4 regions of the Clostridium sp. FP1 genome follow, and region 1 is predicted to be linked to each of the others. Evidence: riboswitches for the same ligand, from Rfam matches in the RefSeq annotation. Region 1 holds a riboswitch; each other region holds the start of a gene.
The links. A riboswitch is a leader RNA that binds a small molecule or an ion and turns the genes downstream of it on or off. The one in region 1 is predicted to bind cobalamin.

Region 1 (3,565 bases):
AGTTAACATCTTCGAATAGAGGTATCATTGAAGGATTCTTCGTTGATATATCTTGAAGTTCATTATATATTTTTCCTCTTTCCTCTAAATCCATAGTTCCTTTTAATTTTTCTATAAGTTCATCCGCTCTTTGATTTTTATACCCTAAAGAGTAGGATTTATTGCTTGAACCTCCACTTCTCATATAATCATCAAATATGGTAAAGGGCTCTGCGCTAGGAAGTCCTTTAGTCTGAAGTGTCATATTATAATTTCCAATCTTTTGAGCTTCTTTGAAAGCGGCTCCATCAAGTATAGTTATATTAGAATTTAATCCCACTTCGCTTAAAACGGATTGAAGGTACTCTGCTACAGCTTTGTATGGGTAACGGTCAACACCATAAGATGGGATTATAAATTCTAATTTCATCTTTTGCCCATTTAGCTCTTTTTTAATAATTTCTTTTGCCTTTTTAGCATCATAAACTGGTTTTATTTCTTTAGCAAATGGTGATGTTTGATTTAGAATGTTTATTGTTGGAGTACCATGTCCACCATAGAACTCCTTAACTATAGTTTGTCTATCGATTAATAAGCTTAAAGCCTCTTTTATTTTGACATTATTAAATGGTGCTTTAAGTCCATTCACAGATATAAATTGAGTGATTGTTGATGGTGATGTAGAATTCTGAAAATTTTTATCCTTTACTAGTTCTGTAGCAAGTTCTGGAGTAATAGCTCCTAAATCCATAACGCCCATGATTTCTTCAGATTTTAATGCACTGTAACGAGTTTGAGCATCTGGTATTACCTTTATTTTAATATTTTTAACCTTGGCCTTTTCTCCATAGTAGTTTTCATTTCTCTCAAGTAAAGTAAATTGATCTTTTTTACGATCAACTATTTTAAATGGTCCTGTACCTTGTGCAAAAGTGGTAAAGTCTCCTGTGGTTACATCAAAACACTTTGGACTATACATTGCACTTCCAAATCTAGCCATGTTATATATTAATGTTGATATAGGCTTGCTAAAAATAAGTTTAACTTCGTAGTCTGATACCTTATGAAAGCTTTCTAAGTTAGGATATGTTTTATTTACATCGAAAGAATAAAATGGAGAACCCTTAGTTTTCATATTTGTGTATCTTTCAAAGTTCTTTATAACTGCATCTGCATTTAAATCTATTCCATCCTGGAATTTCACCCCTTTTTTTATTTTGAAGGTCCATTCTTTATAATCCTTTGAATTTGACCATTCTTCTGCTAGTTGTGGAATTGGAACTCCATTTTCTCCTAATCCTACTAGTGGCTCCCAAACATACAATATAGAGCTTGCATAATAGGCATCAGTTTCTCCTGGTGCTAAATCTCTAGCAGCTCCCAGTACAATTTCTTTCTCCTCATTTAATTTACCTGTAGCTCCATCACCAGCTTTCTTTCCACTAGTGCATGCTGTTAGCAGACTTGCAAATACAATAATAGCCATTGCAATTATCATCAATCTACTTTTCATTAGTTTTTTCATCTTTCTAGTCCCCTTATTTTAGATTTAGAGCAATAAAAAAAAGCTCTAGCAAATTGCTAAAGCTACCCATATTTCGCTTATCGTTTTTAAAAAGCTACAAAATCAGTTGCTCCCCCTGATTTTACAATGCCAATATTTAAGATGGGTATCTGACTTACATTTCTTCCTCATTCTACCCTTCCCTGATAAGATACAGTGGTTATGCAGAACTTGTCCATGATTACAGTGATGGGTTCGTGACGGAATTTAACCGTGCTTCCCTCAATCCTAAATACGTTTATTTATCTTTACCGTATTTATAATATAATGTAAATTAGGATTTGTCAATATTATCAATATATTTTTACAAAACACCTCTAACCCTTTATTAAAGTTTAGAGAATTTTCTTTTAGTTTTCTTTATTGTATTTCTTTCTTTTTCTAACTAATATATAGGGGTTAATCCCTAAAGCTTTTGCTGTCATTCTTATATTTCCATACCTGCTGATACCATAATCATTCCTATTTTTATAAGCACAAATTCCTTTATCTTTGTTTTCATAATATACATCCTTGTAATTATCATTATTTCATCAATTACATTGCCTATCCTATGTAGAATAGTTGTATTCTTCTCCTGCGAAAAAATTAGCCCCTTAGCATTTCTGCTAAAGGGCTTGACAATAATACTAACCATATTTGTATTTTATATCTGTAGTAAAGTTTTTAATACCATCCGCTGTTAAAGTTACATTTACTAGTTCCACCTGTAGCAGCCTTAACTGAAGTGTCAAATACTTTTATACCGTCATCAACATTTACCACTATTGTTTTCCAAGCTTCATATGATCCTTTTTTTATGCCAACTTCATAATTTTTCCAGGTTGTTGAATTAACTGTGTTTACATGTACAATTACCACGTAAGTTCCTGCTTCTTTAAATGTGTATGATGGAGTTTCGGTATACTCTTTAGCTCCACTTGACCATACTCCTGTTGTTGGATTAAATATAAATAATCTATAAAGGTATGGCCCTTTAATCCCACCTATATTTTCTATTCCGTTTAATTTAACTGTTAAACCCTTAGTTTCAACTTTAGCGTCGCCATTTGCATATACTCTGTTAGCATTATCTCTAGTTACACAGTTTAAACTTGCTATATAGAAAGTATCGTAGCCTTTCTCGTTAACACTTGCTACTCCTGCCCTTTTTACCCAAATTGAAAGTTTATATTTTCCTAATTTAAATGCGCTTGTTTCTGGCAAAACATATGGAGTTTTAGCATCTACTGCTTCCCCATATCCACTTGTTAATTCGCTCCATTCTTTACCATCAAAAATGAATGCTTTGTATTGTACTAGCCCATCATACTTTGAAGTTATTGTAAATTTTTCAGTATCTCCTACTACTAGTGGTGAATGGTCTACTCCAAGATAATTTATTTTTGGAATTAAAACTGTAGCTTTTGCTGTACCATTTCCTAAAATTCCAGCCATTACAAATATTGCTACCATAAATATGCTTAGTGTTTTTTTAATTTGTTTCATGTGCTTTGTACTCCTCTCATTTTTTGTTTGATTTTTAATATTTCTTTTAACTATCTCTAATCAAATATTAACCGTGGTTTAAAGTTCTTCATGTTTTATATAACATTTATTTTGATAATATAACGTACCTTATTTAGTTGAATTCATCATAAATTACCTAAAATAATGATTACTTAGCACAAACCTTTTTATCCTTGATGGATTTAAATCTATGTATCTATAAGTCCATATTTTATTTTAATTCGTTCCAGCTTTTCTATCATAGATTGCGAAATTACATACAGAAAAAAAACTGTAGCAATAGCATGAACCATATCAAACCAAAAACCTGATATATAAGTTGCAATCAGTGCTTTTAATGAAAAATGTGATGTAAACATTAAAAGTGAACCAATATTTATAATTCCTCCATATATAAAGAATGTACTAATTCCTCCAAACACACATAAAGATAGCTTTGTTTTTTTTAGAATTCCCATTTTAAATAATATACCTGCTACAAATCCAATTATTCCAAAACAAAACATTTGCCAT
Region 2 (3,565 bases), 940 kb from region 1:
CAGCTTCTTTATCAATTTCTTTGCCGTAATAAACAGTGAAAATTACCTCAGGATTAAGCTTTATCAAATCTTCATTTCCTATCTTACCATCTTTATTTGCTACTAAATTTGCTCCAACACCTTTTGCAATATCGCCACCAATACTATCTTCTCCATAAATTCTATATACGCCGTCTTTTTCCACTTCCAAAATCACTGCTTTAACAGCTTGTTTTCCTTTAACCAAAGCCTTTGTTTTTTCAATTTCCTTTTTCATATTGTTAACTATCTCACTTGCTTTATCTTCTACATTGAAAATTTTACCCATGTTTAAAATATCATCATATTCATTTTGCAAACTATCTGGTTTAACAACACTACTATTTTGCGCCATATATGTATTTACACCTCTTTCATGCCAAAACCCTACATCCCCAAGATTTTTTTCACCAAATAGAGAATACCAGCCCAATATGAAATCAGGTTGCAATCCAATAACCTCTTCTTTTATTAGTTTTTTTTCATAATACTTTACTTTGCTAAAAGCACTTTTATATTCATCTTTAACGTCATGATCTAAGCCGGATGCTGCAATTATTTTATCCTGCAATCCTAATGCCAGTAATGTTTCTATTGAATTCTGATATACTGCAACAACCTTCTCTGGTGATTTTTTAAAAGTAATTTTAACAGGCTTTTTAGCATAATTATATGTTGTAATTGTAACAGGATAATGTGAGGACTGTTTGCTACTATTTTCTACTTTAGTTTCTGTTTTTGCTGCAGTTGCTGCATGTTTATTTCCACATCCAGTTGTTCCAAATACCATAAACCCTGCTAAAATCATACTTATTATCTTTTTCATTTGAATTTTCTCTCCTTTGTGTATCTCTTATATACTATGATATATTTATTAATATTACATCACCGCAGATGATGATTTAATGAGTACCTTCTACTACTTCTATATGATATTTCTCAAATATCTCCTTTATTTCCTTAGTTCTTTGAGTTTCGCATTTAACAATACAAACACCAAGGTGAAGTCTTTTAACCCCTTCCTTCTCTAATTTCCCAGCAATATTCATCAAATTTTCAGCAGAATTATTTGAGCAAGCATCACAGGTGAAAAAGGACATAAGCTCTAATTTTTCATTTCCATACATACTGAAATGTTTCTCTTTATTGTTTAAAGCTTTAAAACATCCCATGGTTGTACATATTCCATTTATTTTTTCACATACTCCAATAGCTATCTTCATTTTTACCTCCTATAAAGCAAATTATTTTTCGCAAAAAAATAGCCTTTTAACAATAGTTAAAAAGCTGTAAATTCAAAAAAGTATTTTTCAAACATTTACCACCCCTATCGCTCGTAGAGTTCTCAGTACATTAGAATAGGCAGGTCTTCTGGCTTAAGTATCAACATTCCTGCAGCCTTCCCAGTTTCCCAGTGGCATAATGCAAGAACTCCTCTATTACAGCGGCGGGACCGCGTGGGACTCAAACCCACTTCCCTTTTAATTAACAGATATTAAATACCTATTAAACCTATTTTTACATATTCAATTTTACAAAGTTATTCTACCATACTGTAAGTACATTAATCAAGTAATTTTTAGCATTCTATCATAAAATGACCAGTAACTGTGACTGCTAAAATCTATAAAATAACAGTGGTATCTCCATCTCATTTTTACTTGCCCCACCATGGACTCCTATAAATGAAAGTTCAAAAATATCCTTTTCATACCACCAAATATGATTGTTATCTTTAGGTAATAAAATAAGGTTTCCACATCTTTCTATCATTCGCTGGCTTGGATGTCCTAAAAACCCTTTTTCCTTCAATTCATCAAAAGTATATACGTAAACTAACCCCTTTAACTCTTTTTCTATTAGTTTCTTCACTGTAAATAAATGTTCTTCCTTAACATGAAGGAATAAATCTCTATGAAAACCTGTTGGTGAAATTAAATCATTATTTTTATTCTTCTTTAAATATATATCTATATTAGGTATTATTTTATTTAAATAGCACTTTGTACTTAAATCTGTATCTACTTGCCCATGATCTGCTGAAATCATAACTGCTGTATTTTTAAAGCACCCCTTGCCCTTTTCATAGAGTTTATCCATTTGTTTTAATAATTTCTCCACGGCTTCCACAAATTCTTTTGAAGTATTTCCTTTTTTATGAGCAATAGAATCTATTTCAGGCAAATAAACGTAATAGTACTCTTTGTCATTATTTTTTGTTAAATCCTTTGATAGCGATTCAAATAAATCCTCATATTCATGATACCCTTTCACTGTTGCATCTTTACACATTACACTGGAGTAGGTACTATCATTTTCAATTGATTTTTTATTTATCATATTCTCACCTCATTAAATGACATACTTTAAAATGTCATATCTATTTTAAATATGTTTATTATACATTACAATTTATTTGTTATTAAATTCCCAGATTCATATTTTTTAAGGCCTTTGTAGAACATAGTATAAGCTATTACTACCCATATTAATGCTACTCCTAAAACCTCTAAAAGCATAACAAGAGAAAACTCATTTATCAGCTTTGCAGGTATATAAACCACAAAGGCTACTGGTATAGCAGTATAAAGTATATACTTTACAGCATTATTAAATATGCCTTCTGGATAAATACTAAAACTTATGAAAAATTCTGTTGCAAGTTGTGCTAACCCCTCTGTATTACCTGAATAAAAACTTAAGGCATGAAAGGTCACTAGTACTGAAGATAATATTAAAGCACCTGTAATACAAAATAATAAAAACAATAAGAAACTTCTAACATGAAAACCTTTGATTATAAAAAATAAAATTACTCCATATAAGGTATCACCCCATGCGGATACTATAGTCTTAGAACATAGTATATTAATAAGAGGATCTTTAGGTTGTAGCAGATAGCTATCTAACTCACCATTTATTATCATTCTTGTAATCTGATTTACATTACCAAAGACCACAAAACAAAGACCAAAACTAGTAGACATTAAGGCCCAAAGCATCATTTCATCCTTAAAACCATATCCACCAATGGTGTTTACATTTTCAAATAATATCCACCAAAAAAATATAAATGCTGAATTATTTAGTATCATACCAAAACATTGTACAAGAAAGCTAACCCTGTATTCCATAACTGAAGATATATTAAATTTAAAATAATAACCCATTAGCTTTAAGCTCTTTTTAGCCTCCATTAACATTTAAATTCTTTGCCCCCTTCTTATATAAAGTCATAGCTAAAGTAAAAAATATTCCTAAATATAATAGTTGAATTGAAAATTGTTTATAAAAATTTGAAAGTGAAAAATCTACTGCAAGTTTTGCTGGCACATAAGTTACATAAGCAAAAGGTAGATACTTTGATACCTTTTGGAGCCAATCTGGAAAGAGTTCTATAGGCATAAGCATACCCCCTAAGGTAAATATTAGCTTTGAATAAATCCAAAAGAAAGCTGTATTGTCCTCAAACCAAAATGAGGTTAATGCTAACGTTATATAGATAAAAAAGTTAATACAGCAACCTACAATTAATGATAAGAATATA
Region 3 (3,565 bases), 2.0 Mb from region 1:
AGGATAAAAGGTTAAAAATTGGATATATCATGTTTTTAATCCCGCTTACTTTAGGATTTCTATTAAAACCGGTGGGTATGAGTACTTACAGCGCCATGAATAAGGGGTTTTCATTAAACTCACAGTTGAAAATTAGTAACTTAAAGCATAAACATAAAGTTCTAGCGGATGGAACAGAGGTATGTGAGCATAATGAAGAACACATTAATTCTATTGACGGCGCTAACGTTTCATCAAATAAGTCTTTAGAAAATATGGTAGCAGTAAAAGGTGGAACTATAGATATTACTAAAGAAAATTTTATAAAAATTTATGAAGATATATATGGAAAGCCGCACAATTATGTTGGTAGAGTCATTAATACCAAAGGATTCATATATAAACAAAAGGGACTTAATGAAGGGGAATTTATATTATCTAGAATCATTGTAAGTTGCTGCGCTGCAGATGCACAGCTCCTGGGAATTTTGTGTGGTTATTCCGAGGAAAAATCATTCACAGAAGGCACTTGGGTAAATGTAGAGGGAACACTTGGGGAGCGAGAATATGTGGATTCAAAAAGTGGACAAATTACTGTGATTCCAATAATTAAAGTGAATAAAATAGAAAAAATAGATAAGCACAATAATGAGTATATATATAATTAGTTAATTCCAAAATTTAAGAAACATGTTAAAGGCATATGGAATTCTTAGTTATTGACATAACTCATGTAATGCTATAAACTTAACAATGTAGAAATACATTAAATATTGTGATTTTTAATAAATTTAATTTTATTATAGGATTTTTTTAAAAAAGTGAATAGATATTTTTTAGGTGCCTTTTATTAATTAAGCTACGTTAGTAGATTAAGCTACATTAGTAGACAAAGCTACGTTAGTAGATTATTTAATAGGGTGAAAAGGGAATGTGGTTTAAATCCACAGCAGCCCCCGCTACTGTAATTGAGGACGAACCTTTTATAACCACCCGAAAGGGCAAGGGAAAGGGGAGAGTGAATCAAGAGCCAGGAGACCTGCCTAAATCAGTAATATTAAACTTTCGGCGGGAAAGAACTTGTAGAAATTAAGTTAGTGCAATGAAATTTTGTACATAACAGCAGGTGCGAAAGCTTGCTGTTTTTTATTTTGCATAAAAAAAACATACAAGGAGGGATAGTAATGGCTAAAATAATGGTTCAAGGAACGGCTTCATCTGTAGGGAAAAGCATATTAGTAACAGCACTTTGCAGGATTTTTAAACAAGATGGGTTTTCTGTGTGTCCTTTTAAGTCACAGAATATGTCATTGAATTCTTATATTACATTGGATGGAAAAGAAATGGGGCGTGCACAAGTACTTCAAGCCTATGCAGCTGGACTTGAGCCAGAGGTATTTATGAATCCAATTTTATTAAAACCTTCCTCAGATAAAAAGTGCCAAGTTATAGTTAATGGGAAGGTTTTTGGAAATAGTACAGCTATGGAATATCATAATATGAAAGTGGAATTTAAAGATATGTTAAAGATGCAGTTTGAAGAGTTAGAAAAGAAATTTGATATTATAGTAATGGAAGGCGCAGGAAGCCCAGCAGAAATTAATTTAAGAGATAGAGATATAGTAAATATGGGAATGGCAGAGCTTATAGATGCCCCTGTAATCCTAGCTGGAGATATAGATAAGGGTGGAGTATTTGCTTCTCTAGCAGGAACAATGCTTTTACTGAATGAGGAAGAGAAAAAAAGAGTTAAAGCCACTATTATAAATAAATTTAGAGGGGATATAGAAATCCTAAAGCCAGGTCTGACAATGCTAGAGGATATTATACATATCCCTTGCGCCGGAGTAGTTCCTTACTTTAGACTGGATTTAGAAGATGAAGATGGTACAGTAGAATTTAACAAAAAAATCACTGCACCTATTGATGTTGCCGTGATATGGCTGCCACATATATCAAATTTCACAGACTTAGATGCATTAAAGACTGAAGAGGATGTATCAGTTAGATTTGTTACAACTAAAGAAGAATTGGGAAATCCAGACTTACTTATAATACCAGGAACTAAAAATACTATTGAGGATTTAATTACGCTAAGAAAGTCAGGACTTGCAGAGGCTATTGTGAAATATAGCGTAGAAGGTAAGGTATTAGGTATTTGTGGAGGGTATCAAATGCTAGGAAATAGCTTAAATGATCCTTATTGCGTAGAAACAAATTTAGAAAAAATAGAGGGTATGAAGCTTTTAGACATAGATACAGTATTCGAGGAAGAAAAAATAACTACAAGAGTAAAGGCGCGCAGCATTAATATGAGAGCTATTAACGTAGTGAATAGTGATAATATTCAAGTCTATGGTTATGAAATACATATGGGGATTTGTAAGTATGGGCATAAGGCAAAACCACTCTTTGAAATATATGAAAAGAATAGTGAGAGCCCTTCATTAGAAGGTGAGCACTCGTCTTCCTTTGACGGAGCAATTAATGAAGGTGGAAATATTATGGGTACATATATTCATGGAATTTTCGATGGAGTAGAATTTAGAGAATATATAGTAAATGCGCTAAGAGTAAAAAAAGCTATGGAGACTAAAAAATCTAAGGTATATGAAAGTTTAAGAGAAAAAGAAATAGACAAGCTAGCAGATATAGTGAGAGATAGTATAGACATGGACTCAATCTATAAAATCATGGGACTAAAAAAGCTGGGGACGGTTAACAACTAATTAAACTAAAAAGTGAGGGACAGTTAACAATTAATTGAACTAAAAAGTGGGGGACAGTTAACAATTAATTGAACTAATTTAATCTAAAAAGTTGGGGACAGGTAACAAGTTGAAGACAGTTAACAACTTTATAAAAAATTAAAACATTATAAGATAGTGAGGAATTAATATGGAAATTCTATTTGCCATGAATGTAGTAGATTTAATATTAGCGGTTGTTCTAGACTTATTAATTGGAGATCCATATTGGTTTCCACATCCGGTGATTTATATAGGAAAACTTATATCTGCATTAGATAAGCTGGCTAGAAAGCTATGTAAAACCAATAAGCAAATTAAAGTTTTTGGAGGGGCCATTGTAGTCGTAGTAGCTTTTTCAAGTTATTTAGTACCCTTTATAATTTTGAAGGTTTCTAGTGAGGTTTTTTGGCTATACCATATTTTTAATATAATATTGCTTTGGACAACAATAGCTACTAGAGGACTTCATAAAGAGGGGAAGAAGGTATATGACTCCTTAGCTAAAAATGATATTGAAGACGCAAGAGTTAAATTATCTTACATTGTAGGTAGGGATACAAAAACCCTTAGTGAGTATGAAATAATAAGGGCAGATGTGGAGACTATTGCAGAAAATACAGCAGATGGTGTTATAGCCCCTATTCTTTATGCAATACTAGGTGGAGCGCCCTTAGCTATGATGTATAAGGGCGTAAATACTATGGATTCAATGCTTGGATATATGAATGAGAAATATAAATATATTGGATTCTTTCCAGCAAAAACAGATGATGTATTTAATTTTGTACCAGCAAGAATAACGGGACTTTTAATTTGTTTAGCAGCACCACTGGTTG
Region 4 (3,565 bases), 2.0 Mb from region 1:
GGAGATACCTGCGATGGTTTCTTTTCCTTAAAAGGTGGTAAAGATAAAATAATAGAAGTTATGAAGGATAGTAGAGTAGGTACTTATGCAAGTGTTGCTATAGTATTCGATATGTTAGCCCGATACGCAGCAGTATATACTATCATAGAATTAAATTTACCATTTATATTAATTGCAACGCCAGTAATTGCAAGGTTTACTGTAGTGTTTTTATCTTTTATCGGAAAAAATGCTAAAGAAAATGGCTCAGGCAATATATTTATTGGCAATATAGACGTTAAAAGGGTTGTGATTACAGGTATTACAACTATTATACTTGGGACTTTATTAATAGGATTTAATAAAAGTGTTATATTAATAGCTTCAGGGCTCCTTTTAAGTTTACTCTTTAATAAGTTTTGTGAAAGCAAAATTACGGGACTTACAGGAGATAGTTTAGGTGCTAATAATGAATTAGTTGAAATTTTAATTATGATTTTATTTGTAGCTATGAATTAAGCGGGGACGGTTAACAATTAATTAAACTATATTTTGGTACAAGGTTTTTATGAAACTTTGTACTTTTTAATTAATGATGTTTTCAGTACTTATTTTCATGGGATATTTTAATAAGATATGATATTTTTAAAGGCTTGTCCAAATTTATTTAATTAAAAATAGCTTTATATTATCTTGTAATTTTTTATAAATTAAAATATAGAGATACAATAAGGTATTAAGCTTAATATTAATTACTCAGCGTAACATTTAATAAATTCCTCAAGGATATTTTCGTAGTTTTTGTTAGTTCTAATTAATTCTAGACCAATACTGCTTAATTTTGATACTCTAGCTGGTGTAATGTTTCCAAGTATGTTGGATATATCACTGGATTTTAAATTGCAAATACTCCTCATTAAAACAACGGTTAATGCTCTTGCTTCTACAAGTTTTCGACTGTACTTCATATGAAGTTGGAGCTTTGCTATATTCATCTTTACTGCTATAAATTCTATGATATCTTCAGGCTTAAAGTTTCTTACAAGTATTGTCCGGACACTGCAATACTTTGTCTTTTCATCTTTAAATTCAAATTCTTCTTTTAATTTTTCGTCGGTGCATCCAAAAACAAGGCTATAGTAATAATTCCTTGCCAGTTTAAGATTATTACCAAAAAAGCCCATGACAAATCCGTAATCAACTATGTTTAAATGGTCACGTCGTTTTCCAATATATATTCCCAAACTAGAAAAAGCATATTTTTCAGGACAATCTTTAAATTCACTTATATCTGTAGGATTATTATGTATATATAGTGATACAGTCCTTAAGTATCTATCACTATCAACTATTTTGCTTTTGAATCTGTCTTTAAAAAGATGGCCCTCTCTTTTATACTTTTTATTAAAGTACATTGCGTAAGAAAAATTTATTCCATGCATGACTTTTGATATATCTGCACCATTAGCATCAATTAATAGATGTGAATGGTTATCCATAAGACAGTACCCATAAATTTTAACATGATGGAGATCTTTGTATTTTTTTACAAGAGATAAATATTTTTTCTTATCTTCATCATCTCTGAACAAATCTACCTCAGTGATGCTTTTACACATAATATGGTATATAGCATCATTTGTTTTTAATCTTGCTTTTCTTGCCATAAAAAACACCTCTTTATATAATTTTTTATATTATTGCCTTTAACTGGTGAAGATATTCATAGTTCAAAAAGTTGTTAACCGTCCCCAAGCATTTTATTGACATGAGGGCGTAATTATAATAAACTGTAGTTAAAATAGAATAGAATTTTAGGTGCCTTTTAATAGGTGAAAAGGGAATGCGGTTTAAATCCGCAGCAGCCCCCGCTACTGTAATTGAGGATAGCTCTTCAAAAGCCAGGAGACCTGCCTAAATGATGTTAACAAAGATTTCGGAGGGAAATAGCTTTTTAATATAGTTAATTTAATTATAAATTAATTAAAAAGTAGTCGCTATCTTAAGCTTACTACTTTTTTTGCGTTTAAAAAGATAGTATATTGAAGAAGCTGGGTGGCTTCTGAAAAGTTATAAATAGAAAGGAAGGTATTTAATGATACATGGTGGAGACGTTTATACTGATGGATTACTTCAGGGCCGAGAGTTAATTGATTATAGTTCTAATATAAATCCATTAGGGGTTCCTAAAAGCTTCATTGATAACATTAATGAAGCAATAAATGCCTTAACAAGATATCCAGATATTCAATATAGAGATGTGTTAAAAGCTTTAAGAGAATATATTGATTGCCCAGAAGAGTATTTTGTTTTAGGCAACGGAGCTGCAGAAATAATTGACTTGGTTATAGCTTGTCATAAAAGCTTATTAATTGTTGTGCCTTCTTTTGTAGAGTATGAGATTGATGCTAAAAAGTGGGGTTGTAATATAGAGTATTCCTATTTAAAAGAGGATATTAATTATAATGACTTATTAAAGACTGAATATGCTCAGCTTTCCTATGATTATGAAGATATTTTAAATAAATTACAAAAGGTAGAAGCCATGGTTTTAGGTAATCCCAATAATCCTAATGGCAATATCATTGATAGAGGCGAGTTTCAAAAAATTCTTGAATATTGTGAGAGTAATAATAAAGTAATAATAATAGATGAGGCTTTTATTGAATTTACGGGAGATTCCAGGCACAGTTTTGTAGACGAAGTTAAAAAGTACAAGTGTTTATTTATAATAAGAGCTTTAACTAAATTTTTTGCAATGCCTGGTATAAGGTTTGGGTATGGAATAAGTAGTAATGCTGATTTAATAAAAAATATTAAATCAAAACAAAACCCATGGAACATAAATTGCTTTGCAGAAGTTGCAGCACGCCATGTGTTAAAGGATAGTGTATATATTCAAAAAAGCAAAGAGTGGATAAGAGAGGAAAGACCTAGATTTTTAAAATCATTGAAAAATATTTATTTTATAGAAGAAGTATTTTTAACCTATGGAAATTATGTGCTTTGCAAATTAAATGGACTAGCCTTTGAAAAAGGACTTGCCTTTGAAAAAGGACTTGCCTTTGAAAAAGGACTTGCCTTTGAAAAAGGACTTGCCTTTGAAAAAGGACTAAACTCAGAGGAATTTTATAAGAGTTGCCTAGAACAAGGCTTTGTAATAAGAAAAGCAGACAATTTTAGAGGACTTGATAAACAGTATATAAGGCTGGCTATTAAGGATAGGGGTAGCAATGAAAAATTGGTGGCAATGCTAGAGAGTTTGAAATTTAAAGTTTAATCAAGCGGGGACAGGTAAACATTGGATATAAATACGGCAATTAGGCGGGGACAGGTAAACATTGAAGATGGATAACAACTATTTGAATTCTAGCAAAACAAGGATGTGAAGATTAAAAATGAAGAGTATAATTATAGCTTCGAATTGCAGTGGTGGTGGTAAAACCACAGTAACACTGGGAATTATGAAAGCACTAAAAAATAGAGGATTTAAGGTACAAGGGTACAAAGTAGGCCCTGACTATATAGACCCAGCTTTTCATACAAAGATAACCGGTAGTGATTCAAGAAATTTAGATTTATATCT

Region 2: another riboswitch for cobalamin. It lies ahead of G9F70_RS06930 (CGGC domain-containing protein); the one in region 1 lies ahead of G9F70_RS11390 (ABC transporter substrate-binding protein).
Region 3: another riboswitch for cobalamin. It lies ahead of G9F70_RS20745 (cobyric acid synthase); the one in region 1 lies ahead of G9F70_RS11390 (ABC transporter substrate-binding protein).
Region 4: another riboswitch for cobalamin. It lies ahead of G9F70_RS20635 (pyridoxal phosphate-dependent aminotransferase); the one in region 1 lies ahead of G9F70_RS11390 (ABC transporter substrate-binding protein).

The regions. Positions count from the first base shown of each region.
Region 1 is NZ_JAAMNJ020000001.1:2,371,485-2,375,049, reverse strand. It holds gene G9F70_RS11390 (ABC transporter substrate-binding protein) at 1-1,504, opposite strand, end outside; cobalamin riboswitch at 1,627-1,808, opposite strand; gene G9F70_RS11385 (hypothetical protein) at 1,971-2,180, opposite strand; gene G9F70_RS11380 (hypothetical protein) at 2,210-3,031, opposite strand; gene G9F70_RS11375 (ECF transporter S component) at 3,241-3,565, opposite strand, start outside.
Region 2 is NZ_JAAMNJ020000001.1:1,426,686-1,430,250, reverse strand. It holds gene G9F70_RS06935 (ABC transporter substrate-binding protein) at 1-844, opposite strand, end outside; gene G9F70_RS06930 (CGGC domain-containing protein) at 921-1,241, opposite strand; cobalamin riboswitch at 1,362-1,540, opposite strand; gene G9F70_RS06925 (alkaline phosphatase family protein) at 1,636-2,358, opposite strand; gene G9F70_RS06920 (ABC transporter permease) at 2,424-3,221, opposite strand; gene G9F70_RS06915 (ABC transporter permease) at 3,205-3,565, opposite strand, start outside.
Region 3 is NZ_JAAMNJ020000001.1:4,354,752-4,358,316, reverse strand. It holds gene G9F70_RS20750 (TIGR03943 family putative permease subunit) at 1-647, shown strand, start outside; cobalamin riboswitch at 868-1,041, shown strand; gene G9F70_RS20745 (cobyric acid synthase) at 1,164-2,708, shown strand; gene cbiB (adenosylcobinamide-phosphate synthase CbiB) at 2,878-3,565, shown strand, end outside.
Region 4 is NZ_JAAMNJ020000001.1:4,327,168-4,330,732, reverse strand. It holds gene cobS (adenosylcobinamide-GDP ribazoletransferase) at 1-498, shown strand, start outside; gene G9F70_RS20640 (transposase) at 732-1,646, opposite strand; cobalamin riboswitch at 1,779-1,912, shown strand; gene G9F70_RS20635 (pyridoxal phosphate-dependent aminotransferase) at 2,075-3,259, shown strand; gene G9F70_RS20630 (cobyrinate a,c-diamide synthase) at 3,378-3,565, shown strand, end outside.